Regions from separate parts of the Exiguobacterium sp. U13-1 genome, predicted to be linked through region 2. Evidence: riboswitches for the same ligand, from Rfam matches in the RefSeq annotation. Region 2 holds a riboswitch; each other region holds the start of a gene.

Region 1 (7,335 bases), 650 kb from region 2:
AGCAACGTACCTAAATAAAAAAACAACCCGGTTATTTTTTTGAACTACTTCCACGTTTTTTCGTTGCTATAGTGAAAAAAACGCAAAGGAAGTGGTTACGGATGATGCAACAGGTGTTGGAACGAGCAACTGAATTGGTACAGATGAAATTAGCAGTCGTGGAGCGGTATGAAGATTGGCAACTCTGGCTCGACGAAGTGAACGGAATCGACGAATGGGTCAAGATGTCAGCGTATTATGCACCGCGCGATGTTCAAGAAACACTAGTCATCGACGAAGTGAAACGAGAGAAGCAGACCGTCGTAATGCCACCACAAGTACCGATCGAGCCAGTACGCAAGCAACGTTATGCCTATACGTTTCAGCGGGGATTAAAAGGCGGTACTTTACTAGAGTGGTCCGGCAGTCATATTTCAGAACGAGACGTCCGCGATTGGAATCTCGAGCACGGCATGGAAGTTCGGATCCGTGTCGATCATCAGGATGATCAAAAAACGATGTGCCGTGTTGAAGCCGTCGTCTCGACGGAGCGAATGAGAGAAAATCCGGAACGTGTCGTGTTTGAACAAGCCATCGTCAAGGCACATGGAATCATTGAGGAAACGGTGAATGGTCCACTGCAAGATGAGTCGGACAGACCGTTTTATTATGTCGTACCAGTAGAAGACATGCGCTATTTCCGACTAGAAGCAGGACAACTCGTCGATCTCGCCATGTGGCGCGGACGGAAAGATACACTAACGATTGCTTGGAAACATCCGTTCACGTATGAAGAGCCGATCGTCAACACATCATCAAACCGTCCATCTGAGGTCAAGCAACCGGTAGTGAAGACGCCTGTGACAACGAAAAAGTCAAATCGGTATGCACGAAAAATGAAACGACAAACGGTTCCGAAGGCTAAAAAAGTGCAGCAGCGCATTCGTGTTCAAAAAGAGCGAAAGATCGAACCAATCGTGACGACAGCTGTACCTGGACAATTGATGGATTTCGTCGATAAGACACCGCTTGATTTCACGCGCTTCACAGGTATGCGCCTCGTCATCGTTGGAAACGAACAACAAACGGCTGTTTATCGTGAGTTCTTTGCGCCAACAGGAATCGAATTGATTCATCTCGCAGGAGACGCACAGTCTGCGAAAAAGATTGCTTGTCTCTCCAAAAAGACGGATGCCATCGTCGTCGTGACGAGCCGTGTCTCTCATGCGGCGAGTGCACATGTCATTGCACAGGCGAAAAAACATGGTATTCCGTTCGCGATGGAACGCCTCGACGGTCGACGATCGCTATATACAGCGTGTGAACGACAACTTGAGCGTGCTTGGCTCAACCAGCAACGAGACGGGAAATTATTGAAAAAAGAGTGAAACATTAGAAGAATTCGACCGTAAAGTAAGGTGAGAACTTATTTTTCAAGGAGGACCTTACTCATGTCATCTCAATTAAAAAAAGCAGCGAAGGAGTCGCTCAGCGGTCGTTGGGGATTTGCAGTCCTAGCATTCCTGCTGTTTAGTATCATTCAGGGTGTTCCTAACTTATTTGGATCGGATATCGATGAGCCGTCAAATAGCATGGATCTCGTCGTAATGTTAGTATCGATTTTACTGATTCCATTAGGAGTCGGTTGGACATGGATTGCCATGTCGATTGCTCGTGGAGAAGAAGCGAAAGTGACAGGTCTATTTGAGCCATACGGGATGTTCCTGAAAGTGGTCGGGCTCGCAATCGTTCAATTCATTTTCATCGCACTTTGGACGTTGCTCTTGATCATTCCAGGGATCATCAAATCGTTCTCTTACTTGTTGACGTTCTACATCCTTCGGGATGAACCGTCGATTGGTATCCTCGAGGCAATCACACGCTCGCGTCAACTCATGGACGGTCATAAGATGGAAGCATTCTTACTCTTCCTATCATTCATTGGTTGGGCATTACTCGTGATCGTTACTCTTGGTCTTGCTATCCTGTGGGTCGGACCATACTTCAGCGTCACACTAGCCAAGTTCTATGATCGTGTTCGTGGTGAACAAGCACCAGAGCAGACATCAGATTTCGTCGCACCATATTAATACCGGATCCCGACACTACGTCGGGATTTTTTTATGCTCGAAATAATTCCGATTGGAAAAGACGGTTTAATGGTTGCTTTAGTTCAGTGAATTTTGTACGATGAATGCAACACATCTTATCTAGAGAAGTCGAGGGACTGGCCCGAAGACACTTCAGCAACCCCGCTGTGGCGGAAGGTGCTACTTCCAGGAAGGGATACCTTCTGAAGATAAGAGCGGACAGGACAAGATACCGTCGCTCTTTTCGAACTTCGAAAAGAGCGTTTTTTTTATGATAAGGGGGACGATGGAGTGGAGTATGGTTTTTGGTTACCGATTTTTGGGGGATGGTTACGTAACGTCGAGGATGAACAGATGCCACCGACATTCGATTATGCAAAACAAGTCGCACAAACAGCAGAACGGATCGGCTTCTCGACGACGTTGATCGCGGAATTGAACTTGAACGACATCAAAGGCATCAAGGAACCGAGTCTTGAGGCATGGACGACGGCAGCTGCGATTGCTGCAACGACAGAACGCTTAGAAATCATGACAGCGGTTCGTCCTGGGTTCCATAATCCAGCGACGACGGCGAAGATGGCGGCAAACATCGATCAGTTGAGTGGTGGACGCTTTACGCTCAACGTCGTTTCGGCGTGGTGGGCAGAGGAAGCCAAACAATACAACGGTATCTTCACAGCACACGATGAACGCTATGCTCGGACGGAAGAATTCGTCACGGTCATGAAAGGATTATGGGCAGATGCGTCACCGTATAGCTTCTCCGGTAATCACTACACGATCGAGCAGGCGGAACTTCATCCGAAGCCCGTCCAGCGTCCAGGCATCAAGCTCTACGCTGGTGGAGAGAGTGAAGCTGGAAAGCGGACAATCGTCGAACACTGTGACGCTTATGTCATGCACGGGGGCACGGTCGAAGAAGTAGCCCATAAAATCAACGATATGAAAGTACGCCGGGAATCGACGGGACACGCACCGCTCGAGAGTTTCGGTCTTGCTGCCTACATCATTTGTCGGGATACGGAAGAAGAAGCGCTTCTTGAGTGGCAACGCATTACGGACGTCAAGGAAGACAGCGCCGGTTATGCCGGTTATCAGGATTTCATCAGTAAATCGCAACTGGAGCAACAGGTCGAGCGAAACGATTATTCCGTCTCGAACCGTGGTCTAAGACCGAACTTGATCGGAACACCAGAACAAATTGCGGAACGCATTCTAGCGTTCGAAGCCGTCGGTGTCACGTTACTCTTGTTACAATTCTCACCACAACTCGAAGAAATGGAACGCTTTGCTCGTGACGTAATGCCACTGGTCGAAGCGAAACGAAAGGTAGGTCAACAATCATGACAAAAATTCATATTCTCCACGAAAACCAAGAATGGACGGACCATCTCATCAAACGTCTCGAAGAACTTGAGTTACCGTATGAAGAGTGGCATCTAAATGAAGGAATCGTTCCACTCGATGAACTACCGCCAGAAGGCGTCTTTTACAGCCGGATGAGTGCCTCTTCGCATACACGCGGGCACCGTTACGCGCCGGAGTTGACGGAAGGGGTCCTTGCTTGGTTAGAAGAACACGACCGGACCGTCTTCAACGGAACGCGTGCGCTCCGCCTTGAAGTCAGCAAAGTCAATCAGTATACAGCACTACGTAAAGCAGGCATCCGTGTACCAAAGACGACGGCTGCAGTCGGACGTGATCAAATCGTGCAAGCGGCAAAAGAGATCGGCGTTTCGTCATTCATCACGAAACACAACCGTGCCGGGAAAGGTCTCGGCGTCCAGTTATTCCACTCAATTGAAGCACTTGAAGCCTACCTCGATGGTCCGACATTTGACGAACCAGTCGATGGCATCACGTTGATTCAAGAGTACATCCAAGCACCAGAACCGTATATCACGCGCTGTGAGTTCGTGGGTGGAAAATTCGTCTACGCGGTCCAAGTCGATACGTCGGAAGGATTCGAACTTTGCCCAGCGGATGCGTGTGTGATTGACGACCTGTTTTGCCCAGTTGGTGAAGAAGCACCGCAAACGCCGATGAAGTTCCAAATTGTTGAAGGCTTCGATGATCCGATCATCCAAAAGTATGAAGCCTTCCTCCAAGCGAACCAGATTGCGGTCGCAGGCATCGAGTTCATCAAGGATGCGTCAGGTACGATCTATACGTATGACGTCAATACGAATACGAACTATAATTCGGATGCTGAGGCAGCTGCAGGACGCTACGGTATGCTCGAACTGGCCAAGTTCCTCGGTGCAGCCCTTGAAACAAGCACAGTAAAATAAGAATCTGCTCCCGCCCTGTCACCGGACGTTACAAGACCGGATGACAGGGTATTTCTATAGAAAAGGGGGCGGATCTATGATTACGTGGAGAGAAGAACGACAGCTCGATATTCCGATTGAGGAAGCATGGCACTTGTTTGATCACACGCGATTGCAGCGTTTGATTCCAAACGTCGTCCAGCACGAGGTAATCGAACGAAAACCGGGTGTGGTCGGTTCGACGTATCGTCAAACGTACATGCAGGGTAACCGACTTGAAACCTATATCGTGACCGATTTGGCTTATACGAACGAACCCGACTTCAAACAAAATACGATCGGATTTACGTTGGCTAAAATATTCAAGATCGAGATGACCTTTACACTCAAACCACTCGGACCTGATCGATGTCTGTTGATTTATACAGGGAAGAACGAAGGAGCCAATTTTGTTGGAAAGAGTCTGTTGTCGCTTGGAGGCGAGCGAGAGAATGAGAAAATCGTTCATGGGCTGTTGCAACGTGTCGAAGAAGAAGCGGCGAAACAAAAGAAGAACAACGCATGAAAAAACGGATTCCCGTGCCTGGGAATCCGTTTTAGCATCTTATCGATTCGTATATGATTTTTGACCGCTCGTTAAGCCGGATAGATGACCAATACGCATACCGATTCCATCTTTCATCAACTGTTCACGTACTTTTGGATCAACTAAAAGATCAGTTACCGACTGCTAATTTTAAATATAAGTATTGTGATTAAACTTTCGTTTCATCAAATGATTATATCGTTACGATAGTAGGCGCAAACGGGAAATCTGAGGATCATTTTGCATCTCATTCAGTGGTCGAAATCGAACAGCTCGTAATTCTTGTTGATCAAGTGGTAGTTCAGGATCAATCCCGAGTTGAAGTACAGAACTATTCGTGACACGTCGGACGAGAAAACACGTCTCCGTTCCTTGATCGATCGAAATCTCGTAGAGTTGTCGTTCGACCGTGACGTGAAGATGTGTCTCTTCTAATACTTCACGTACGATAGCTTCTTCTTTTGTTTCATTGCTCTCGACACCTCCGCCCGGTAACGTCCAAAATGTCCGGGAAGGCGTGTGTAACTCGACCATTAGGATCTGTTGCTCTTCAATCAACGCCGCGCATACGCGATGCCGCATATCGCATTCCTCCTTTAATGTGTTCAAAAAAAGAGACCGAAACGACAGTTCCGGTCTCTTTTAAAATCATTGCGCGTATAACGCTGTTAGTTGCTGTTGGATCGTATCATTGTTCAAGTACTCATCGTATGTCGTTTCTTTATCGACGATACCGTTTGGCGTCAACTCGATGATCCGGTTCGCGATTGTTTCGACGAACTGATGGTCATGCGAGCTGAAGAGCATTGCGCCTTTATAAGCGATCAAGCCATCGTTGAGTGCCGTAATTGATTCGAGATCCAAGTGGTTCGTTGGATCGTCGAGTACGAGGACGTTAGCACCGCTGAGCATTGCTTTTGAAAGCATACAACGGACTTTTTCGCCCCCAGATAAGACAGAAGCTTTCTTCATGACTTCTTCTCCTGAGAAGAGCATCCGACCGAGGAATCCACGGAGGAACGTATCGCTCTCATCTGCCGGCGAATACTGACGGAGCCAATCGAGAATCGTTTTATCCGAGCCTTCAAAGAATTCCGAGTTGTCTTTTGGCAAGTACGACTGCGAAGTCGTAACGCCCCATTTGAACGTACCGCTGTCCGGTTCCATCTCACCCATAAGGATTTTGAACAGTGTTGTGATTGCGATATCACTCTGGCTGATGAACGCGACCTTATCCGTTTTGTTCAATGAGAAACGAACGTTATCAAGGACTTTGACACCATCGATCGTCTTCGAGATACCGTCGACCATCAAGAGATCATTTCCGATTTCACGTTCCGGTGTGAAACCGACGAACGGATAACGGCGTGACGACGGACGAATGTCATCGAGTGTGATTTTATCAAGCAATTTCTTCCGTGACGTCGCTTGTTTCGCTTTCGAAGCGTTTGAGCTGAAACGCGCGATGAAGGCTTGAAGTTCTTTGATCTTCTCTTCTTTTTTCTTGTTTTGGTCACTTGCCATACGTGAAGCAAGCTGACTTGATTCATACCAGAAATCGTAGTTTCCGATATATAGTTGAATCTTACCGTAATCTAGATCCGCCATGTGCGTACAGACGTTGTTCAAGAAGTGACGGTCGTGGGAAATGACGATGACCGTATTCTCAAATCCGATTAGGAATTCCTCGAGCCATTTGACGGCTTTCAAATCAAGTCCGTTCGTCGGCTCATCGAGTAAGAGAATGTCTGGTTTACCGAACAACGCTTGGGCAAGCAAGACTTTGACCTTTTCCGATCCTGTCAGCTCAGCCATCGTTTTCGAATGAAGGTCTTCTTTAATGCCAAGTCCTTGAAGAAGCATTGCTGCTTCCGACTCCGCTTCCCAACCGTTCATTTCAGCGAATTCACCTTCGAGTTCAGCAGCACGCATGCCGTCCTCGTCTGAGAAGTCTTCTTTCATATAGATCGCATCTTTTTCTTTCATGACTTCGTAGAGACGTTTGTGTCCCATCATAACCGTTTCGATGACTTGGAATTCTTCGTATTCGTAATGGTTCTGACGGAGAACGCCTAACCGTTCGCCTGGTGTGATGATGACATCGCCTTGTTGTGCTTCGATATCACCAGCGAGAATTTTCAGGAATGTCGATTTACCGGCACCATTCGCGCCGATTAGACCATAACAGTTACCTGGTGTGAATTTGATGTTGACGTCTTCGAATAATTTTCGGTCTGCAAAGCGAAGACCGACGTTTTGTACTGTAATCATATAGAGATGAACCCTCGTTTCTAGTAAGTGATGTGCTCATTCGAGTGTACCACAAATCGTGATCTGTCGTAGAGCAGGCAAAGTTCCCTCCATATTAGGACAGAAATTAAAAATAAGCAACCAGACATTTTAAAAA
Region 2 (7,335 bases):
CCTTATATCCGCGTCGCGGGTTATAAAGAAGGTAAAGTCGACCAAGTCGTCAAATACGATATCCGTTTCACGCAACCAAACGTTGAGCAAATGCCGATGCGTGCGATGCACACACTCGAGCACTTACTTGCTGAAAACATCCGCAACTACTCGGATGATGTCATTGATGTCTCGCCAATGGGATGCCAAACAGGTTTCTACATGGCGATGATGAACTTCGACTCGGTCGAAAAAATGAGCGAACTCGTTGAGAAAACATTGAATGACGTCCTCGCAGCAGAAGAGATTCCAGCGCAAAACGAAGTCCAATGTGGATTTGCGAGCGCACATGACCTCAAAGGAGCGAAGCACTATGCCGAGAAAATGCTTGCCGGTCGTGATGAATGGGACATCGTCTTCGGATGATCGCGAACAACGTCCGCGACCTCGTCGGAAACACACCACTCTACGAGATCACTTCATTCGATTTGCCTGCTGGTACGCGCATTTTGGCGAAGCTCGAATGGATGAACCCTGGGGGCAGCGTCAAAGACCGCCTTGGCATTCAACTCGTTGATGCAGCAATCGAAAACGGACATGTGACACCAGGCGGTACGATCATCGAGCCGACAGCCGGGAATACCGGCATCGGCTTGGCGCTCGCCGCTAAAAAATACGATCTCCAAGTCATCTGTGTCGTTCCGGAAAAATTCAGTCAGGAAAAGCAGACGTTGATGCGGGCACTCGGCGCAACCGTCGTCAACACGCCAACTGAACTCGATATGCAAGGGGCGATCGACCGGGCAAAAGAACTCGGTCAGGAAATTCCGAACAGTTACGTTCCGTTACAATTCGAAAACGAAGAGAACCCAGTCACGTATCAGCGGACACTCGGTCCTGAGCTGATTGCGGACTTGCCGCACATCGACTGGTTCGTTGCCGGTTGTGGTTCAGGTGGTACGTTCGCCGGAACAGCGGACTTCTTAAAACAACGTCTCGGTACAAAAGCAGCAATCGTCGAACCGGAAGGCTCCGTCTTAAACGGTGGTCCAGCCGGTCCGCACAAGACGGAAGGCATTGGAACAGCAAAATGGCCAAGTCTCGTTCCGCGTGAACTCGTTGACGAGATTCATACGATTTCTGACCGTGATGCGTTTGATGCGGTCCATACACTCGCCGCTCGCGAAGGATTACTCGTTGGTAGTTCAGCAGGTGCAGCGCTCGTTGCTGCGCTTGATATCGCAAAGCGTCACCCCGGCAGTACGATCGTCACCGTCTTCGCAGACAGTGCCGAACGCTATTTAAGCCAACAAATCTTTGAAAAGGTGGACGAAACTCATGCGTAAGAAGACAGCATTGATTCATGGAGGAACAGGTGTCGACCGGGCAACAGGAGCCGTCACACCACCGATCTATCAAACAAGCACATACAAGCAGGATAAAATCGGTCAACTCAAGGACGGATATGAATACTCACGAACAGCGAACCCGACACGGACGAGCATCGAACGATTGATTGCAGATCTTGAAGGCGGCGCACGTGGTTTTGCCTTCGGTTCTGGGATGGCAGCAATCCATGCCGTCTTCCATTTGCTTGAGTCTGGTGATCACATCGTCATGACAGATGACGTCTATGGTGGTACGTTCCGCTTGATGCAACGCGTCTTACCGAAGTTCAACATCCAAGTGACATTCGTCGATACGACGGACCTTGCAGCGACGGAAGCAGCGATTCAAGACAACACGAAGATCGTTTACGTTGAAACACCGACGAACCCGTTGTTGAAAGTAACGGACATCGAAGCAATCGCAACAATCGCAAAACGTCACGATCTTAAACTCGTCGTCGACAACACGTTCGCGACACCATATCATCAACAACCACTCGCACTCGGTGCAGACATCGTCTTGCACAGTGCGACAAAATACATCGGCGGACACTCGGACGTCGTCGCTGGACTTGTCGTCGTCAAAGATGATGCGCTCGGCGAAGAGATGCACTTCATCCAAAACTCGACAGGCGGCGTGCTTGGACCGCAAGACAGCTTCTTGCTCGTCCGTGGTCTTCGTACACTCGGTATCCGGATGGATGCGATCGAAGAGACAGCACATGATCTCGTCGCGTTCTTACAAGCGCAAGATATCGTCTCGAACATCTTCTACCCAGGACTTGCATCGCATCCTGGTCACGAGATCCAAGCGAAACAAGCGACTGGATTTGGTGGGATGATCAGCTTTGATGTCGGTTCAGCAGCGAACGCAGAAAAACTCGTCGAGGCGACACATTTCTTCACACTTGCTGAGAGTCTTGGTGCCGTCGAGAGTCTGATTTCGGTTCCGGCACGGATGACGCACGCGTCGATCCCGGCAGAACGTCGGGCAGAACTCGGCATCACGGACGGTCTCGTCCGGATTTCAGTTGGACTTGAGGATGCGGAAGATTTGAAAGAAGACTTAACACGTGCTTTCACGTTCCTCGAAAAAGTTTCTGAAAAAACTGTTTGACAACAAAAATAACCCCTGCTAATATTCAGAATATATTCTACAAACTTAATACCGAAACTCTTATCGAGAGTGGTGGAGGGACTGGCCCGATGAAACCCGGCAACCGCGGATCTAATCCGAAGTGGTGCTAATTCCAGCAGACAAAAGTCTGGGAGATGAGAGCAAATGGTTTTGTGTACTGAAAAGTGCGCGCGTTTGCTCTAAAACGCGCGCACTTTTTTATTTAGGAGGGACAGTAGTGATTCGTTTACAAGACGTAGGAAAGATTTATCGCTCAAAGCGCGGAGCAGTCGAAGCCGTCGCGAATGTTGATCTGACAATCGAGCGCGGCGAAATTTTTGGAATAATCGGTTATTCCGGAGCAGGGAAATCGACCCTGATCCGATTACTGAATATGCTCGAAGCACCAACGAGTGGTTCGATCCAAATCGATGGTGTCGAAATGACATCACTGAAACCAAAAGAATTACGAGGCGTCCGCAAGAATGTCTCAATGGTATTCCAGCACTTCAACTTACTTTGGTCACGAACAGTCGAGGAGAACATCATGTTCCCGCTCGAACTCGGTGGCTTTCCAAAAGCTCGCCGCAAGGAACGGGTTGCGGAACTGATTCAACTCGTTGGTCTTGACGGACGAGAAAAAGCTTACCCATCGCAATTATCCGGCGGTCAAAAGCAACGTGTTGGTATCGCTCGGGCACTGGCATCGAACCCAGACGTTCTCTTATGTGACGAGGCAACCAGTGCACTCGACCCGAAGACGACGGACTCGATCCTTGAATTACTCGTCGACATCAACCAGAAACTGAAACTGACGATCGTCTTGATCACACACGAGATGCACGTCATTCAAAAAATCTGTCACCGGGTCGCCGTCATGGAAGCCGGTAAAATCGTTGAGCAAGGTCCGGTCGCGGAAGTCTTCCGTCACCCGAAACAAGCGATGACGAAAGAATTCGTCAAACAATTGACGTCGCCGTCAGAAAACGAGTTAACGTTCGCGAAACTACGCGAACGGTACCCAACCGGTAAAATCGTTCAGTTGACGTTCGTCGGATCGACAGCGGAAAGCCCGATCCTCGCGGAAGTCATGAAGGATTCACCGGTCCTGTTCAATATCATCGGCGGAAACGTCGGTCAATCACAGGAAGGGGCACTCGGTACACTGTTCATTCAGTTGATTGGGGAAACAGAAGCAACACAAGCGGTCATCACGAAGCTTCAAGCCAGTGATGTTGAAGTGGAGGTGGATCACCGATGATTTCATTCTTTGACAACCTAGACTGGGACATGGTGTGGGAAGCGACAGGCAGTACCGTCTATATGACGGCAATCGCTGGGGTTTCGACATTCGTTCTCGGTTTGATCATTGGTCTATTATTGTATGCAACAAACGAAGAGTTATTATTCAAGAATCGGGCGTTTTATTCAATCTTGAGCTTGGTCGTCAACGTTTTCCGTTCGATTCCGTTCATCATCTTACTGATCTTATTGATTCCATTCACGACAGCAATCGTCGGTTCGTTCCTCGGACCAACGGCAGCATTACCGGCACTGATCTTCGGTGCTGCACCGTTCTACGGTCGGATGGTTGAACTCGCGTTACGCGAAGTCGATAAAGGTGTCATCGAGGCAGCTGAATCGATGGGCGCGACGAAGTTCCAGATCATCTATAAAGTCTTAATCCCGGAAGCGTTGCCTGCCATCGTTTCTGGTATCACGGTCACACTCGTCTCACTTGTCGGTTATACGGCAATGGCCGGAGTAGTCGGCGGAGGTGGACTTGGGGACATGGCCTTCATCGAAGGATTCCAGCGTTCTCAAAACGATGTCATCGTCATTGCGACACTCTTAATCTTAGCGATCGTCTTCGTCATCCAAATCATTGGTGACTTGCTGATCCGTGCAATCGATAAACGTTAATTCAAATTTTATTCATATTGGAGGAATCATTCATGAAAGTTTGGAAAAAATTCGTAGGTACTGCCGCTGTATCCGTTTTAGCAATCAGCCTTGCTGCATGTGGTGAAAAATCATCAGGATCAGGTAGCGACGACAAAACACTCGTCGTTGGTGCATCAAACGTACCGCACGCTGAGATTCTTGAGCACGTTAAAAAAGAATACGAAGCAAAAGGTTACAAGCTTGAAATCAAGAAGTTCCAAGATTACGTACTTCCGAACAAAGCGCTCGCTTCAAAAGAAATCGATGCAAACTACTTCCAGCACGTACCGTATCTCGAGCAACAAGAGAAAGAAAACAAATCATATAAGTTCGCGAACGCAGGTGGCGTTCACGTTGAACCACTCGGTATCTACTCGAAGAAATACAAGTCACTCGATAAGTTGCCAAACGGTGCAACGATCCTGACGAGCTCAAACGTCGCGGAACGCGGTCGTGTCTTGACGTTCCTTCAAAACGAAGGATTGATTAAACTCAAAGACGGTAAAACGACAGATGCACAACTCGGTGATATCGCGGAGAACCCGAAGAAACTCAAGTTCAAGACGAACATCGAAGCATCACTTCTTCCGCAAGCCTACAAAAACAATGAAGGCGACGCCGTCCTCATCAACACGAACTATGCGATCGATAACGGTCTGAACCCGTTGAAAGATGCGATCGCATCAGAAGATGAGTCGTCACCATACGTCAACATCATCGTCACACGTGACGGCGATGAGAAAGACAAGCGTGTCACAGCACTTCTTGACGTTCTGCACGAGAAGAAAAACCAAGATTGGATCCTCGACAAGTACAAAGGTGCGGTCGTTCCAGTCAGCAAATAAGTTCACCGAAACCGGCATCCTTCCTATATAATGGAAGGATGCTTTTCATTTGTCTGAAACAGGGGTTAGGGGGAATCATATGCAACGCATTCGTCAACTGCATCCGTTGACACTCGGGGTCTTGTTTGGAACGTTTTTCTCGCGTCTCGGAACATTCATCACGATGCCGTTCTTCGCCATCTACATGACGACCGTCCTGAAGTTTGACCCGATCGATGTCGGCTGGGTCCTCAGTATCTCAGCGATCGCGAGTCTCGTCATGAGCTTCATCGGTGGTACATTGTCGGACCGGTATGGACGACGGGCGATGATGCTCGCCGGAACGATTGGGTTTGCGATCGTCTTCATCGCACTGGCACAAGTCGAGACATTTTGGGCGTTCTTTATCCTCAGTGCCTTGAATGGTGTCTGTCGCTCGATTTTTGAGCCATCCGCTCGTGCCTTGATCAGTGATACGACGGACGAAGCGAACCGATTGTTCGTCTTCAATATCCGTTACGCGATGATCAACATCGCAGCAGCGATCGGGCCGGGAATCGCCTTACTGCTGAGTGCGGGGAACACGTCCGCGACGTTTTACATCACGGCGTTCGTCTATATCGTATACGGGGTGATGATTGGATTCTTATTCAAACGCCATCCGATCACCGAGACGCACGGTGGCAAGAAGGTCTCGTTCGGAGCGACGGTTCGTCTGTTACGGACGGACATCGCCTTTACACTCGCACTCGCCGGCATTATCTTCGGGGTCTTTGGTTACAGCCAGTTCAACTCGACCTTGCCACAGTTCTTGACGGAGACGTCACTGCTTGAAGGCGGAAAGACACTCTATGCGATCTTGATCACGATCAATGCGATCACCGTCTTGATCGTCCAATATCCGATCATGAAGTTCGGTGTCAAAACGTCACCGCTCGTCTCGATCACGACCGGGATTGCGACAGTTGCGATCGGATTGTTCATCATCGGTAATGTGAGTTCAATTTGGCTGATGGTTGTCGCGATGGTTATCTTCACGTGCGGGGAAGTCATGATGTTCACGATGACCGACATCTTGACCGATCGGTTTGCCAAACCGGAATTACGGGGCAGTTATTTCGGGGCGATGGGCTTGACGTCGATCGGACAATCCATCGGTCCGATCGCTGGAGGACATTTGTTAAGTTTATATGGAGCGGACCGTCCGTTACCGATTTTCGGGATATTAGCGGGCTTGACATTATTCGGAATACCACTACTCTTACTGTCACAACGGATTCATCGGGGTTCGACGATCGAGGAACTGGAGGAACCGGTGAAACTTTCGAATGATTCTCAACAAAACGCATGATTTTGAGAAAAATCAGCGAGCGATGACGCTTGAATAATACGCCATGTTTCTTTAAGATTAGAATGATACTAAATTAGTAACGCTCGTGTTCTGAATCGTCAGTCACGAAATGAATAGATGGAGGGATTCTAACATGAAGGCTTCACACTTGAAGATTGAAGATCTACACGTCGCGATCGACGGCAAGGAAATCTTGAAAGGCGTCAACTTGGAAATCAAAGGCGGGGAAATCCACGCGGTCATGGGACCAAACGGGACAGGTAAATCAACACTCGCATCAGCATTGATGGGTCACCCATCGTACGAAGTGACATCTGGTTCAGTCACACTCGACGGCGAAGACGTCCTCGACATGGAAGTCGATGAGCGCGCACAAGCGGGTATGTTCCTCGCAATGCAGTACCCAAGTGAAATCAGTGGTGTCACGAACTCAGACTTCCTTCGTTCAGCGATCAACTCGCGCCGCGAAGAAGGCGATGAAATCTCACTCATGAAGTTCATCCGTGAGCTTGATTCACAAATGGGTCTTCTCGAGATGCCTTCAGAAATGGCACACCGTTACCTCAACGAAGGTTTCTCTGGTGGAGAAAAGAAACGTAACGAAATTCTTCAAATGATGATGCTTAAACCAGCAATCGCGATTCTTGATGAAATCGATTCAGGTCTTGATATCGATGCATTGAAAGTCGTCGCAAAAGGTGTCAACGAAATGCGTTCACCTGAATTCGGTTG
Region 3 (7,335 bases), 210 kb from region 2:
CATCCTTTTTCCCGGTCAACTGCTACCTGTTTGAAGAAGTAGACAGTTTAACATTGATTGATGCCGGACTCGGAATCAACGCAAAGGCGCTCTATCACTACATTCGACAGCAAGAGAAACCACTCGGTGCAATCATCCTGACTCATGCGCACGCCGATCATGTCGGCTCACTTGATTTCCTGGCGAACGCCTTCCCACTCGCTGAAGTCTGTATCAGTTACCGAGATGCTGCATTGCTCAGCGGGGATGAGACGCTACGAGAAGGTGAAACGACACCCTTAAAAGGGGGCATTCCGAAAAACATCAAAACGCGACCGGATCGATTACTCGAGAGTGGTCAACAAGTCGGTAGTCTCAGTGTCATCGCCTCACCCGGCCATACACCTGGCTCAATCTCGCTTTGGCATGAAGGAAGCCGGACCTTGATCGCTGGAGATGCTTTTCAGACGCAAGGTGGACTTGCCGTCTCCGGTGATGTCCGTTGGCAATTCCCGTTCCCCGCACTCGCGACATGGGATCCGGACGTTGCCCTTCGCTCAGCTGATCAACTGACGGAACTGTCTCCAGATATTCTTGCCGTCGGACACGGTCCCCTCATTCTCGGACCGAGTTACGAGATGCGACAAGCCGTCGATCGATTCACTCAGGTCTTACAGACGAAAAAATCATCACCTTTCAAATAATATACGCATATGAAAAACATCCGCGAACGTGTTCCTGATATGTCGCGGATGTTTTTTCGTTCAACAGACGACTCACTTCTGTTCTGTAACAGTATAACGGTAGACGCGTGCTTCATAGGGACGCAAGATATCCGGGCTATCCGGATAGTTTGATACGAGCAATTTTTCATGTGGTAAAACGAGGGCAGTCTGCATCGGTTCATCATGCACGTTGAGGACGATCCGCCAGACCTCTCCCTCTAGTTCCCGCTCATAGATATAGAGATATGGATCATGGAGTGCTAAGTCTCGGTACGTACCGTAGACCATAATCGGATGATCCTTTCGCATCTGAATCAACGATCGGTAAAAAGCAAGCACGGACGATGGATCGGCTTCTGCCTGCGCGACATTGATGTCTGTATAATTCGGATTGACCGCTAACCATGGTTTCCCACTCGTAAAACCGGCTTCATGCGTGTCGTCCCACTGCATCGGCGTGCGGGAGTTATCGCGGGCGAGTAACTGCATCGATGAGAGTACGACCTCCGGGTCCTCTCCACCAGCAACGCGTTCTTCGTATCGATTGCGAAAGGCGACGTCTTGATAGAGCGATGGATCTGAGAAACGAATCCCCGTCATGCCGATTTCTTCTCCTTGGTACACGTACGGAATGCCAGGTAACGTATGCAACATCAAACCGAGTAATTTCGCACTCTCGACCCGGTACCGTTCACTGCCGAATCGCGTCACTTGTCGCGTATGATCATGGTTGTTGAGGAACTGTGAATTGACACCTAGTGGGTATAAGACGTCGTACCAGCGTTTCTGAATTTCCTTGAATCGTAAGAGATCCATTGCCTCCATGTCGTCCGCGATTTCGAAGTGAAACAGCGTCCGAAGTTCTTCTCGTTCTTCACTGACATATAACAGACCGTCTTCCGGACCAACGAACGGAATCTCACCGACTGTGAATAAATCTTTTCCCGCAAGGACGTTCGCATGCATCTCCTGCAGGAAGTCATGCACGCCTGGCTGATTTCCAAGGTACGATAGATCAAACGGATTGGCGACATCCTCGAACGACCGTTTTTTGATCAAGTTGATGACATCCATCCGGAAGCCGTCAATCCCTTGAGCGATCCACCAGTTCATCATATCGTAGATCGCTTGCCTCACAGCTGGGTGCTCCCAGTTTAAGTCTGGCTGTTCTTTTGCGAAGGAATGAAAATAATACTGCCCGCGCTCTTCACTCCACGTCCACGGGCTTGGCGCAAAGTAGGAGCGCCAATTGTTTGGAGGCGTATCTTTCGTGCCATCCTGCCAGATATACCAGTCTTCCTTATCGTTGATCCGCTCCCGCGACTGACGGAACCAGTCATGCTGGTCACTTGTATGGTTCACGACTAAATCGAGAATGACCTTCAATCCACGGGCATGAGCGGTCGTGATCAACTCCTGTAGATCTCCCATCGTTCCGGCTTTTTCCATGATCCCGTAATAATCGGCAATATCATAACCGTTATCGACGTCCGGTGAACGATAACATGGATTCAACCAGACGACATCGACACCTAGTGAAGCGATGTAATCAAGCTTGTCGATGACACCTCGCAAATCACCGATCCCATCCCCGTTCGAATCTTTAAAGCTACGCCAGTAGACTTGATAGACGACCGCCTCTTTCCAGTTAGCTCGCTTCATCTCCTCACTCCTCTCCCTACTCTTTATTCCCGCTCCACTTATCTGTACCTGTTTATCCGACAATTTTTTTGAATTTCGAAAAAGTTCTTTTCTTTTGACTGAATATTCGTTATCCTTGACGACAATACCACGAAGGAGGCATTCATCCATGAAACATTTCGCTCCATCCATCGCCATTGATCGGCTTCCTGCTCCCGTTTTCGCTGAGCTCGCAAACCGAATCGGTGCTGTAAAAGCTGCCGGACACGATGTCATCACACTTGGTCAAGGAACACCCGATCAAACGACGCCCGTACATATTCTCGATGCGTTAAAACAAGCCATCGACGAGCCAACGAACCTTCAATATCCACCGTTTCGTGGCCATGATTTTCTAAAACAAGCCGTCGCCAGCTTTTATGCGACTGAATTCGGCGTCACGATCGATCCGGCAACGGAAGTCGCGATTCTCCTCGGCAGTAAAGCCGGAATCGTCGCCTTACCGCAGACGATCGTCAACCCTGGAGAAGGTGTCATCGTCCCCGATCCAGGATACCCGGATTACCTGTCTGGCGCCGCACTTGCTGGCGCATTCCCGATTACGCTTCCGTTGCTCGAGAAAAACGGTTTCTTACCCGATTACGACTTACTTGATACGACGGATGTCGAGCGTGCCCGGATGTTGTTCCTCAACTACCCGAGTAATCCGACAGGCGCTACGGCGACGGCAGAAGCCTTCGAACAGACAGTCGCTTTCGCCGATGCCCATGATATCTGTGTCGTCCATGACTTAGCATACGGCGGCATCAGTTTCGATGGTCCGACGCGAAGTTTCCTGCAAACGGAAGGTGCAAAAGACGTCGGGATCGAGCTATTCTCACTCTCAAAACGCTTCAACATGTCAGGCTTCCGGATTGCCTTCGCAATCGGAAATTCGTCCGTCATCTCAAGCATCGAGACGTATCAGGAACATCTTTACGTCAGTGCCTTCACACCGATTCAACATGCTGCGACCGTCGCTCTGACGAGTGACCAGACATGTGTCCGTGAGTTAAGTAGCTTGTATGAAACACGACGTGATGCATTGTTCGCAAAACTTGATGCGATCGGTTGGAGTGGACCACGTCCGGGCGGTTCCTTCTTCGTCTGGCTGCCTGTTCCTGAAGGTTACACGTCCCAGAGCTTCACCGATCATCTGCTTGACGAAGCACATGTCGCCGTGACGCCTGGATCATTCTTCGGCGAATACGGTGAAGGCTACGTCCGGATCAGTCTGATTGCTGATGTCGAACGATTGGAAGAGGCCGTCGACCGAATCGGAACGCTCAACCTATTCCGGACACCTGTTGCGGAATAATTCAAAAAAAATATTTGACAGATGGGAATCATTTCCGTTAAAGTAAATCCCAACAGCATAACTACTTATCGAGAGCGACCGAGGGATTAGGCCCAACGACGTCCGGCAACCACCTATCAGGAACGGTGCCACATCCTACAGAATGGATTTCATTCTGAGAGATAAGTTACGAAATCTTACACTTTCGTCGCTTTTTTCTGGTTGCTCTGCTACTAGGAAAAAGCGACTTTTTTTGTACAAGGAGATGAGCGGATGATTGAATTCAAACAGATTACAAAACGGTTCGTCCGAGACCGGACTCCGATTTTCGCATTACGAGATGTTGATTTGACGATTCAAAAAGGAGAAATCTTCGGGATCATCGGTGAATCCGGTGCCGGTAAAAGTACATTGCTTCGCCTGATCAACGGGCTCGAGCACCCGACACAAGGAACCGTCAAGGTCGACGGTGTCTCGCTCGGCGGGATGTCAAAAGCGGACTTACGTCAACTTCGTTTGCGGACAGGGATGATTTTTCAACATTTCCAATTGATCCAGTCGCGCAACGTCGCGGATAACATCGCTTTTGCACTCAAGGCTGCTGGCGTCAAACGAGCAGATTTCCCGGAGCGCATTCGCGAACTCGTCTCGCTCGTCGGACTTGAAGGATTTGAGACGAACTTCCCGAGTCAATTAAGCGGTGGGCAGAAACAGCGCGTTGGGATTGCCCGGGCACTCGCAAACAATCCGACCGTTTTGTTATGTGATGAAGCGACATCAGCTCTTGACCCGGTCACGACGCTTCAGATTCTTGATTTGTTAAAAGATTTGAATGAACGACTCGGATTGACGATCGTCCTCATCACGCATGAAATCGATGTCGTCAAACAGATTTGTCATCGTGTCGCCGTCATGTCGCAAGGGGAAGTCGTCGAAGTCGCCTCTACCTATGACTTGTTCAGCCAAGCCAAACATCCGGTGACGCAACATTATGTCGACACGGCGTTACAAATCGAGCTACCGGAACGCATCTTACAAGCGACACCGGGAAAAATCATCCGCTTGCAGTTCACAGGCGAGAAGACCGGCGAGAGTACGTTATCAGAAGCAATCCGCCGTTACGATATCTCAGTCAGCATCTTGCACGGCAAGGTCGACTACATTCAAGACGTCGCCTTCGGTGTCCTGATTGTCAGCTTGACGGGATCATCCGACCAAATCGCTCCTGCCCTCGACTGGCTCGCGACGGAACTTCACGCACTCGAGGTGATTCAGGATGTGGCTTGATCGTATTCAAACGATGTTACCTGAGCTCTTGAAGGCACTCGGCGAGACAGCATGGATGGTCGGAATTTCACTCGCCTTCGCATTGGTCGTCGGGATTCCGCTCGGGATTCTCTTGTTCGTCACCGACCGCGGATTATTTTTTCAAAACCTTGCCGTCCGACGTGTTCTTGATTTCGTCGTCAACATCGTCCGGTCGCTACCGTTCATCATCTTGCTAGTTGCCCTCATTCCGTTAACGAAGTTCTTGCTCGACAATACGATTGGTCCGACGGCAGCATCCGTCAGCCTCAGTGTCGCAGCGATTCCGTTTCTCGCGCGACTCGTCGAAACATCACTACGTGAGATTCCGCCCGGTTTGATTGAAGCAGCGGAAGCGTGCGGGGCAAAACCATTACGAATCATCGTCAGCGTCCTTTTACCGGAAGCACTTCCCGGCATCATTCAAGGCATCACATTAACGACGATCAGTCTGATCGGCTTCTCGGCGATGGCTGGTATCGTCGGCGGCGGTGGTGTTGGTGACCTCGCGATCCGTTTCGGTTACTATCGCTACGATAATCTCATCATGATCGTGACGATCGTCGTGCTCATCGTTATCGTTCAAAGTATTCAAGCACTTGGCAATCAACTGGCGCGAAAAACAGATAAACGCTAATCATACATACAAAGGGAGAGTGGAATCATGAAAAAACGATATGCCTTTTTAGCAACAGCCTTACTCGGTGCAGGAGTCCTCGCGGGATGTGGAGACAGCAGTGCTGATGAAAAAGACAAGACGATCAAGATTGGTGCGACGAGTGGTCCGTATAGCGACATGGTCAAACAAGCGATCCAGCCACAACTCGAAAAGAAAGGCTATAAAGTCGAAATCGTCGAGTTCAGCGATTACATCCAACCGAACATCGCCCTCGGTAGCGGAAACATCGACGCCAACTTGTTCCAACACTCGATCTATCTCAAGACGTTTTCTAAAGAAAAGAACCTCGATTTAAAAGGACTCATCACGGTCCCGACAGCACCGATGGGACTATACAGCAAGACAGCGAAGACACTCGACGACGTCAAGACCGGTGCTGAAGTCGCGACGCCGAATGATCCGACGAACCAAGCACGAGCACTGAACCTCTTGGCAGAACAAGGCTGGATTGAACTTAAGCCGGATGTCGATCCACTGACCGTTTCCGAGAAAGATATCGTCAAGAATCCGAAGAAACTCGTCATCAAACCACTCGAAGCGGCTCAATTGCCACGTGCTGTCGAAAGTGTCGATATCTCAGCTGTTCCAGGGAACTTCGCGCTTGCTGCGAAATTCGACTTACTCGATGCGTTAGCGCTTGAGACGATGGACGAACAATACCGTAACCTCGTCGCTGTCCAAACGAAAGATGCGGACAAACAAGTCGCAAAAGACTTAAAAGCAGCCGTCGAATCGGACGCCTTCAATACAGTCATCGAAAAATCATTTAAAGGCTTCAGCAAGCCTGAATGGGCAAATTGATTCAAAAAACGACCGACATTCAATGAGATTACCTCTCCTTGAATGTCGGTCGTTTTGTGTTAAAACCGATACCACATCTGTTCTTCATCATGATACATATCATCGATTTTCAGCGCCCGTGGTTCAATCGCGTATGATTCAAAACCAAGTGAGCGATATAACGCTTTAGCAGCTTCATTCGTCCGGACGACCGAGAGATGGACTTGCTCAATCACAGGACGCTGCTTTAATGTACGACGTAATGCCTCTTGTACGAGTTGTCGTCCGACCTGTTGCTTTCGAGTGCGTGGCGTGACGTACATCGCAAATAGATTCGCCCGATGTTTCATCTTCACTGGCTCTAAACAGACGATGGTGACGACACCGACGAGTTCTCCTTCATGAAACGCACCGAACGTCGATACCTGTTCACTTTTGAGACGCGTTGCGTACTGTTCGACCGGTCGATCTTTTTCTGCTTCATAATCAGAACCGAATGCTTCCGGATGATTCTGCAACGCCTCTAATCGTAACGCCTTATACAGTACTGCATCTTCTGCCGTCAATTGACGTATTTCCAACTGTTCCACCTCCTACCTGTATTATAGAATGAACTAACTCATAAAAAAGAGGACGACATCGAGCGATATCGTCCTCCATTCTTCTATTAAGGTGTTCGGAAATTAATCGTGAAGTACGGTGAATCATCTCGGAATGCTACACCGACATCCGCCTGCTTGAAGCTCTTTTGAAGGATGTTATCGCGGTGTCCTTTTGAGTTCATCAAGCCCCAATGCGCCGCAAAGACATTCGGATAACCCATCGAGAGATTCTCACCGGCTCCCATGAACTTGATACCGCCTTGTTCCATTCGATCGAACGGATCGCGA
Region 4 (7,335 bases), 510 kb from region 2:
GTATGTCTTCACGGGTAAGATGGTCATGATGAAGAATGATTTATCTGAATCAATCCTACGCGAAGTCGTCGAAGATGGATTCGCTGGCGAAGAACTCGTCCAAGAATATAAGGATCGTCGTTCGAAGCGCGGCGCGCATATTACGAGCATTGCAAAGGAAACGTTCAAGCAGTATCTAGCAGAACACCCGAAAGCGCCAGTCTCTTAAGGTTTTTCGACCTCGTCCGTGATGTGATCCGCTACGTTGATTCGATCAATCGTATAGTGATCCGTATATTGGACATAATTCGCACACGCATTTTTCAAAGGTGTCCGGTAACTGAACGTTGCATCAATCGATGATAAAGCTGCCTTAATCGTATGCGAGTGACAGACGATCAAGATCCGTTTGCCCGCATGCATGCGTGTCACTTCCTGTAGCGCCTCGAACACGCGATCCTGGATGTCTTGTTCCGTTTCGAGACCTGGCACAAGTGTCGTATCGTTCGCTTGAACGGCCTCGTAAATCGCTGCGACCGGTTCACCAGAGGCGGCACCGAATTCGCGTTCGACAAGTCGCTCGTCTGTCGCCGTAATCGTCAAACCAACAGCACGCCCGATGATTTCCGCTGTCTCAACAGCACGGGACAACGGACTTGCTAATAAGATATCCCATTTTTCATTCGCTAGATAAGCGGCGCTGAGTTCCGCTTGTCTTCTTCCTGTTGCATTCAACGGTATATCTTCTCTTCCTTGAATCCGTTCGTTTAAGTTCCAATCCGTCTGACCATGCCGCACTAAACAAATTTCAGTCATGTCTCTGTCTCCCTCATTTAAGAAATATGACTGATTGTATCATGTTTTCCATTCGGAAGTTGTCGCGGTGGCAACAGTAGCACCTGACAGGTGAAACGTTCAATTCGTTCGAGCAATCGCTCGATCTTCAATGGATTTTCCGTCTGAGCAAAACTGGCAAGCGAATGGGTACCGTTCGGAAAAGAAAATAAACGGACATCAGCTCCGACATCGGCTCCTTTTTCGACGAAATGGAGTGCTTGCGAAAAGGGAACGATTGGATCTTTTTTGCCATGCAAGAGCATGATCGGTGGGGCATCCGAAGATAGGTGTGTGACCGGTGAGACGTGTGTCATCAGCTTGCGCCATTCTTCCCGTCCACCCTTATAGAACTTAATGTGGGCGATCCAAGTCTGAATGAAATTAAACAATAAAAAATTCGTCGGCGGATATAAAGCGATGACACCACTGATCAATGGCATGTGGCGTTCATCACGCTCTCCGACAAAAGCAGTTGGGGCAAGTGCCGTTGTCAACATGAGTGCGGCTCCGGCAGAGTCTCCCCATACCATCATCCGTCCTCTTAAGATACGAAGGTCCTCTGCTTCCTTGTTCAAAAAACATAACGCATCCCGTACATCCTCGAGGTTATCCGGAAAATAACTGCCCTCTTCGAACAAACGATAATCGATGCTACAGACGGCAACTCCGAGTTCAAGTAGGCGGTCGACGATTGGACTAAAGCAGAACATATCGTCCCGTTCTCCACGAACGAATGCACCACCGTGTGCGTAGATGGCAATTGGAAATGGTCCTTCCCCCAGCGGATAATAGAGATCGAGCTGTAAGGTGCGGTCCCCCACCTGTTTATAGATGAGTGTCCGCGGTGCAAGTTGTTTTTCTGTGAGTGGCAAGGCGGGTTCGGTCCACCGAAGTAATGCACCGTAATTGTTCCAGATGCTCGCTCCCGCTGCTGCTGTCGTCAATAATGCAGCTCCCCCCATTAGCCATGCAGTTTCACGTTTCACTTGATCACCTCCAAAAAGACGTGCCAGTTTCTTCACTTTATTATCCTTCTACCCCGTTTTAAAAGATGTCGAACGTCTCGGTATTCCTACTTGACGCTTCACCAGCGTTCCGCTATAGTGAGAAAGTCCAAATCGGAATAGTTACGTTTTAATAATGGAGGTATCATATAATGAAAAAAATCATTCCTGCTTTAACGGTCGCCTTCGCAAGTGCAAGTATCCTCGCCGCTTGCGGTTCGAATACCGATTCATCGACTTCAGATAAAACCCAGACAGAAGTCTATACATCGACGTTCGCGACGGCTGCTATTGCCCGCGAAATCGGTGGTGATCAAGTCGACGTCAAGATGATCGTCCCACCTGGAGCCGATCCTCACTCTTACGAACCAACGTCAAAACAACTCACTGAGATTGCTAAGGGAGACTTGTTCCTTTTGACAGGTACGACACTCGAGCCGTATTCGAAAAAAATCCAGGAGAGCCTAAAAGGCACGGATGTCCGCTTCGTCGAGACGAGTAAGGACGTCAACTTACTGGAATCGGATGCTACACTCCATGCACATGAAGAAGAAGGGCATAGTGAAGACGAACACGCTCACGAAGAAGAAAAGCATGATGATCATGCAACGGATGAACATGCGCATGAAGAAGAAGGTCATGAACACGGAAAATACGATCCACACGTCTGGCTCGATCCTGTCAACGCAAAAGCAATGGCACGCTCGATTACAACTGCCTTATCAAAAGAAGTACCAAAAGACAAAGCAACATTCGAGAAAAACTTAAAAGCGTTCGATCAGCAAGCTGATGAATTGGACGAACAATTCAAACAAGCGGTCGCTGACGGATCGAAAAAAGAACTTCTCGTCACACATGCCGCATACGGTTACCTCGCAGAACGATATGGTTTCACGCAACTACCGATTGCGGGTATCTCGCTGTCAGATGAACCGTCACAAAAGCAACTGGCTGCTTTAGTGAAAGAAGCACGGATGCATGATTTGAAATACGTCGCGTTCGAAGAGACGGTCTCACCAAAGGTCGCACGTGTCATCCAAAAAGAAATTGGAGCTGAATCCGTGACGATCCATAATCTAGAGTCAGTCACGAAGACGCAACAAAACAGCTCTTATTTTAAATTGATGGAAGAAAACGTCCAGACGTTAAAACAAGCACTTCAGTAAAGTACAGTTGACACGCGTTACTCAATGCGGTACGGTAAGAAACGTGTTTTAGACAATTGAATGACTTCTTTTTATCGCGAGAAACGGAGGGACTGGCCCAATGATGTTTCGGCAGCGGACGATTTAATTCGTACTGTGCCAAATCCAGCAAGCGAAAGCTTGAGAGATAAGAAGAGCGTCTTTATTTCATAAAGACCTCCTTCTTTCTTGCGAAGGGGTCTTTTTTTGTATCTTTGAGAAACGAGGTGTCAACAATGAATGAAACGATCACGCCTAACAAATGGGCATTGCTTCCTCTCGTCGTATTCCTGGTCCTCTTCATCGGAGCCGGGATCTTCTATGACGACTTTTACAAATTTCCGATCCTTATCGCCGCATTGATCGCTTTGATTTTTGCTGCAATCACGACGAAAGGATCCATCAATCAAACGGTCGAACGAATCGCAACGGGTGCCGGAAATCCCGATATCATGATCATGGTCTTCATCTTCTTATTAGCCGGTACGTTTTCTGGAACGGCAGAAGCAATCGGTGCCATCGATGCGACCGTCAATGCTGCTTTGACGTTCCTACCTCCGTCATTACTGATGAGTGGTCTGTTCATCATCGCTGCCTTCATCTCGATGGCAATGGGAACATCGACTGGAACGATTGCTGCACTCGCGCCGATCGCCTTCGGTATTCATGAAGCGACAGGCATCAACGTTGCGATCGCAGCGGCTGCTGTCGTTGGTGGATCGATGTTCGGCGATAACTTGTCGTTCATCTCAGATACGACGATTGCTGCCGTCCGTACCCAAAAAACGAACATGCGCGATAAATTCCGGACGAACTTCATGATCGTCCTACCGGCTGCTATTTTGACGGTCATCCTACTCGCATTCGTTTCTGGTTCTGGTGACGTCGTCGAAGCAAAAGCATTTGAATTCTACAAGTTGATTCCATATCTTGCTGTCATCGTCCTTGCACTATTTGGCGTCAATGTCATCCTTGTCTTAATTGGTGGTACGTTACTCACCGGCATCATCGGTATGATTGATGGTAGTTTCGGCTTGAGTGGCTTCGTCCTCTCGATGTCTGAAGGAATGATGGGCATGGCGGAAATCTCCATTTTGACGCTCCTCATGGGTGGTCTCGTCAGCTTGATCACGTTCAACGGTGGAATTGCTTACTTGAAAGAGACGCTGACACGCAAGATTTCACAGCGTCGCGGTGCCGAATTCAGTATGGCGGCACTCGTCAGTGCAACGAATCTTGCGACAGCAAACAATACGATCTCGATTCTCGTCGCTGGACCACTGGCAGCTGAAATCGCCGATACGTATGAAGTCGATCGCAAGAAATCAGCGAGTATCCTTGATATCTTCTCTTGTGGGATTCAAGGCATCATTCCGTATGGAGCACAACTATTGATTGCAGCAGAATTGACGAAAACGGCTTCTCCTGAACTGATTCCGTATCTGTTCTATCCATTCCTCCTCTTCGTCTGTGGATCAATCGCCATCTTCTTCGGCTTGCCACGCATGAAGAAGACAGCGACGAAGCAAGAAAAAATTTCTTCGTAACCATAAAACAGGTCCAATCGCGTCGACGATTGGACCTGTTTTATTATTTTTTCTGCTTCGCTTGTCGTTCTAAGATGAAGTAAGCAATTGCCGGAAGCGGGAATTGAACAAGTCCAGCGCCTCCCCAAACCCATGGATTACGTCCTGATTTTCGCGCACTAAGAAATAGACCCACTGCCTGCGTTACTAACAAGGCGCCAATACTAAGCCAAGTACATTTGGATAACTTTTTATTCTTTTGAGCCATCTTTTCTCCCCCTCTTTTAACACACGATTAAATCTCATGGTTCTTTTCTATTTTACCGTATTTTATTCCTCCATGAGCATGGAAACGGACGTCTTCGTTCGTTCATGCTAAACTAAACGAGCAAATCTAAACTACGTTTTATGAGGAGGAGTAACACATGCAATACGCAAAACTTTCAAACGGTATTACGATTCCCCAAATCGGATTCGGTGTCTGGCAAGTAGACGAAGAAACAGAAGCACCAGCTGCTGTCGCTGAAGCACTACGTGTCGGCTATCGTCATATCGATACGGCTGCTGTCTATAAAAACGAGCGCGGTGTCGCAAAAGGAATCAAGGAAAGCGGCGTGAAACGTGAGGATCTCTTCTTAACGTCAAAAGTCTGGAACGATGATATTCGTGCCGGTCGGACGAAGGAAGCATTCGCAGAATCGCTCGAACGTCTCGAAACAGATTATCTTGACCTTTATCTCATCCACTGGCCGGTCGAAGGCTATATCGAAGCGTGGAAAGCAATGGTTGAACTGTATGAAGCAGGCAAGATCAAAGCGATCGGTGTCTCGAACTTCAAAGAACATCACCTCGATACATTGGCAGAAGAGGGCTTGATGGCACCAATGATCAACCAAGTCGAGTTGCATCCACAATTACCACAACATGAACTGCATGAATACTTGCAAGATCACAACATCCAAGTCGAAGCATGGAGCCCACTCATGCAAGGGAAATTCCTCGAAATCAACGACTTCAAGGAAATCGCAGAGAAGCACGGCAAGACACCTTCACAAGTCGTCTTACGTTGGCATCTCGACAACGGCATCGTCGCTCTTCCAAAATCCGTTACACCAGAACGCATTGCGGAAAACTTCGACGTCTTTGATTTCCAACTCGATGCCGATGATCTTGAGAAAATTGACCGTCTGGCAACGGATGTCCGCCTCGGACCGGATCCGGACGAAATCGATTTTTAATCTGACGATTCACGTAAAAGAGAACGTCTTCCATATGAAGTCGTCTTGATTCATCTGAACGACGAGAGACCCGTTTCCAGTCTACGACTTGGAAGCGGGTCTCTTTTTTATGATTTTAGCTGATCAGACATAATAAATTAAAATCGTATCTTCCGCTTCTTCTGCCTTTTGAAAATAGGCGCGTAAATCGGCGAACTGTTCCCAGACATCCTCGAATTCGCCCGGTGTTCCGGCTTCATCATGAATCGAAGCGAGTGCCCGTTGATCAAAATTCCGCATCACCTCAGCCGAGATGATGAGGAGTGGCAAGGGAAGAATGCCGACGATCGCCGCTTTCTCCTCATTGACAATCAACTCTTCGCCAACGATGGCTCGTCCCAGGTTGTAATGTGTGTCTTGATCAATATAGATATCGATTTGATTCATCAAATGATAGATGGCATTCGTCTGTTCGAGAGCAAATAATTGTTCATGATCGGGTTGTGTCTCATGAATGAATAAAATCCAGTCCATGATGATGTGGGGATCGTTTCCGAACGACTCCCAGACCGCATCCGTGACGCGGACGAAATGTACGTTTTCCATTCTCCCCCTCCCTTCTGTACTCTGTATTCCCTTTTTAAATTCGTTCTATACAAAAAAAGAGCCAGATTTCTCTGACTCCCTTTCCTTAGATCGCTTTTTCGTCTTTTTCTGATTCTTGCCATGCTTCAAGCGTATCTTTCCCTGGCAAGTTCGGAATCGAGTCCGCATAGAATCGTGGCTCTTTTCCAGCTTTTCGTTGCCCGACATAATCTTCGAGCGCCAGTTTCGCGATTTTTGAAAGACGGAAGATCGCGTACAAGTTAACGATCGCCATCAGCCCCATGAAGATATCTGCTAAAGCCCACACGAGGTTCGCCGATTCAACGAGTGAACCGAAGACGATCATGACGAGAACGAGCACACGATATGCCATCAAGACTTGTTTATTTTCACGGATGAAGTTGATATTCGATTCACCGTAGTAGTAGTTTCCGACGACGGAACTAAAAGCAAAGAGGAAAATCGCGACGACCATGAATCCTGTCGCGAGTGATCCAACTTGTGATGCGAGCGCACCTTGTGCTAAGTCGATCCCAGCTACCGGTTGACCACTAGCATCTTTTGTTGCCACTCCACTGACGAGAACGATCATCGCTGTCGCTGAACAGACCATCAATGTATCAACGAAGACCGCAAACGATTGAATCAATCCTTGTTTGACTGGGTGAGAGACTTCCGCTGTTGCCGCTGCGTTCGGCGCTGAACCCATACCGGCTTCGTTCGAGAACAATCCACGGCGAATCCCGTTCAAGAGCGCTGCCCCTACTGCACCACCTGCGAGCGTCTTGAATTCGAATAGACCTTCTTGGAAGATCAATTTAAAAATACTTGGCAGTACTTCAAGATTCGTCGCCATGATGTAGAGCGCGATCAGGATGTAACCACCTGCCATGATTGGTACGAGGAACGACGCGACAGTTGCGATGCTACGGACGCCACCAAAGATGACGAGTGCCGTCAGCACGACCAGTCCGACCGTAAT

Evidence for each region. Region 2 has a riboswitch for S-adenosylmethionine ahead of ESP131_RS15025 (methionine ABC transporter ATP-binding protein). Riboswitches for the same ligand answer to the same signal wherever they lie in the genome.
Region 1: linked by a shared signal. The riboswitch ahead of ESP131_RS01765 (LLM class flavin-dependent oxidoreductase) and the one ahead of ESP131_RS15025 (methionine ABC transporter ATP-binding protein) in region 2 are both predicted to bind S-adenosylmethionine.
Region 3: linked by a shared signal. The riboswitch ahead of ESP131_RS16020 (methionine ABC transporter ATP-binding protein) and the one ahead of ESP131_RS15025 (methionine ABC transporter ATP-binding protein) in region 2 are both predicted to bind S-adenosylmethionine.
Region 4: linked by a shared signal. The riboswitch ahead of ESP131_RS01065 (Na+/H+ antiporter NhaC family protein) and the one ahead of ESP131_RS15025 (methionine ABC transporter ATP-binding protein) in region 2 are both predicted to bind S-adenosylmethionine.

What each region holds. Positions count from the first base shown of each region.
Region 1 is NZ_CP015731.1:332,666-340,000, reverse strand. It holds gene ESP131_RS01780 (DUF817 domain-containing protein) at 1-14, shown strand, start outside; gene ESP131_RS01775 (DUF2325 domain-containing protein) at 102-1,367, shown strand; gene ESP131_RS01770 (DUF975 family protein) at 1,431-2,069, shown strand; SAM riboswitch class I at 2,183-2,285, shown strand; gene ESP131_RS01765 (LLM class flavin-dependent oxidoreductase) at 2,361-3,419, shown strand; gene ESP131_RS01760 (ATP-grasp domain-containing protein) at 3,416-4,363, shown strand; gene ESP131_RS01755 (SRPBCC family protein) at 4,440-4,907, shown strand; gene ESP131_RS01750 (NUDIX domain-containing protein) at 5,130-5,510, opposite strand; gene ESP131_RS01745 (ABC-F family ATP-binding cassette domain-containing protein) at 5,577-7,199, opposite strand.
Region 2 is NZ_CP015731.1:2,894,432-2,901,766, reverse strand. It holds gene ESP131_RS15040 (S-ribosylhomocysteine lyase) at 1-405, shown strand, start outside; gene ESP131_RS15035 (PLP-dependent cysteine synthase family protein) at 402-1,325, shown strand; gene ESP131_RS15030 (bifunctional cystathionine gamma-lyase/homocysteine desulfhydrase) at 1,318-2,484, shown strand; SAM riboswitch class I at 2,542-2,646, shown strand; gene ESP131_RS15025 (methionine ABC transporter ATP-binding protein) at 2,723-3,745, shown strand; gene ESP131_RS15020 (methionine ABC transporter permease) at 3,742-4,407, shown strand; gene ESP131_RS15015 (MetQ/NlpA family ABC transporter substrate-binding protein) at 4,440-5,273, shown strand; gene ESP131_RS15010 (MDR family MFS transporter) at 5,353-6,603, shown strand; gene sufC (Fe-S cluster assembly ATPase SufC) at 6,737-7,335, shown strand, end outside.
Region 3 is NZ_CP015731.1:3,100,791-3,108,125, forward strand. It holds gene ESP131_RS16005 (MBL fold metallo-hydrolase) at 1-683, shown strand, start outside; gene ESP131_RS16010 (alpha-glucosidase) at 756-2,366, opposite strand; gene ESP131_RS16015 (aminotransferase class I/II-fold pyridoxal phosphate-dependent enzyme) at 2,515-3,702, shown strand; SAM riboswitch class I at 3,765-3,870, shown strand; gene ESP131_RS16020 (methionine ABC transporter ATP-binding protein) at 3,955-4,968, shown strand; gene ESP131_RS16025 (methionine ABC transporter permease) at 4,958-5,623, shown strand; gene ESP131_RS16030 (MetQ/NlpA family ABC transporter substrate-binding protein) at 5,651-6,466, shown strand; gene ESP131_RS16035 (GNAT family N-acetyltransferase) at 6,526-7,026, opposite strand; gene ESP131_RS16040 (CAP domain-containing protein) at 7,113-7,335, opposite strand, start outside.
Region 4 is NZ_CP015731.1:191,023-198,357, forward strand. It holds gene ESP131_RS01045 (YwpF family protein) at 1-208, shown strand, start outside; gene ESP131_RS01050 (histidine phosphatase family protein) at 205-795, opposite strand; gene ESP131_RS01055 (alpha/beta hydrolase) at 813-1,802, opposite strand; gene ESP131_RS01060 (metal ABC transporter solute-binding protein, Zn/Mn family) at 1,973-2,986, shown strand; SAM riboswitch class I at 3,055-3,159, shown strand; gene ESP131_RS01065 (Na+/H+ antiporter NhaC family protein) at 3,241-4,551, shown strand; gene ESP131_RS01070 (hypothetical protein) at 4,595-4,798, opposite strand; gene ESP131_RS01075 (aldo/keto reductase) at 4,956-5,768, shown strand; gene ESP131_RS01080 (hypothetical protein) at 5,892-6,353, opposite strand; gene ESP131_RS01085 (alanine/glycine:cation symporter family protein) at 6,439-7,335, opposite strand, start outside.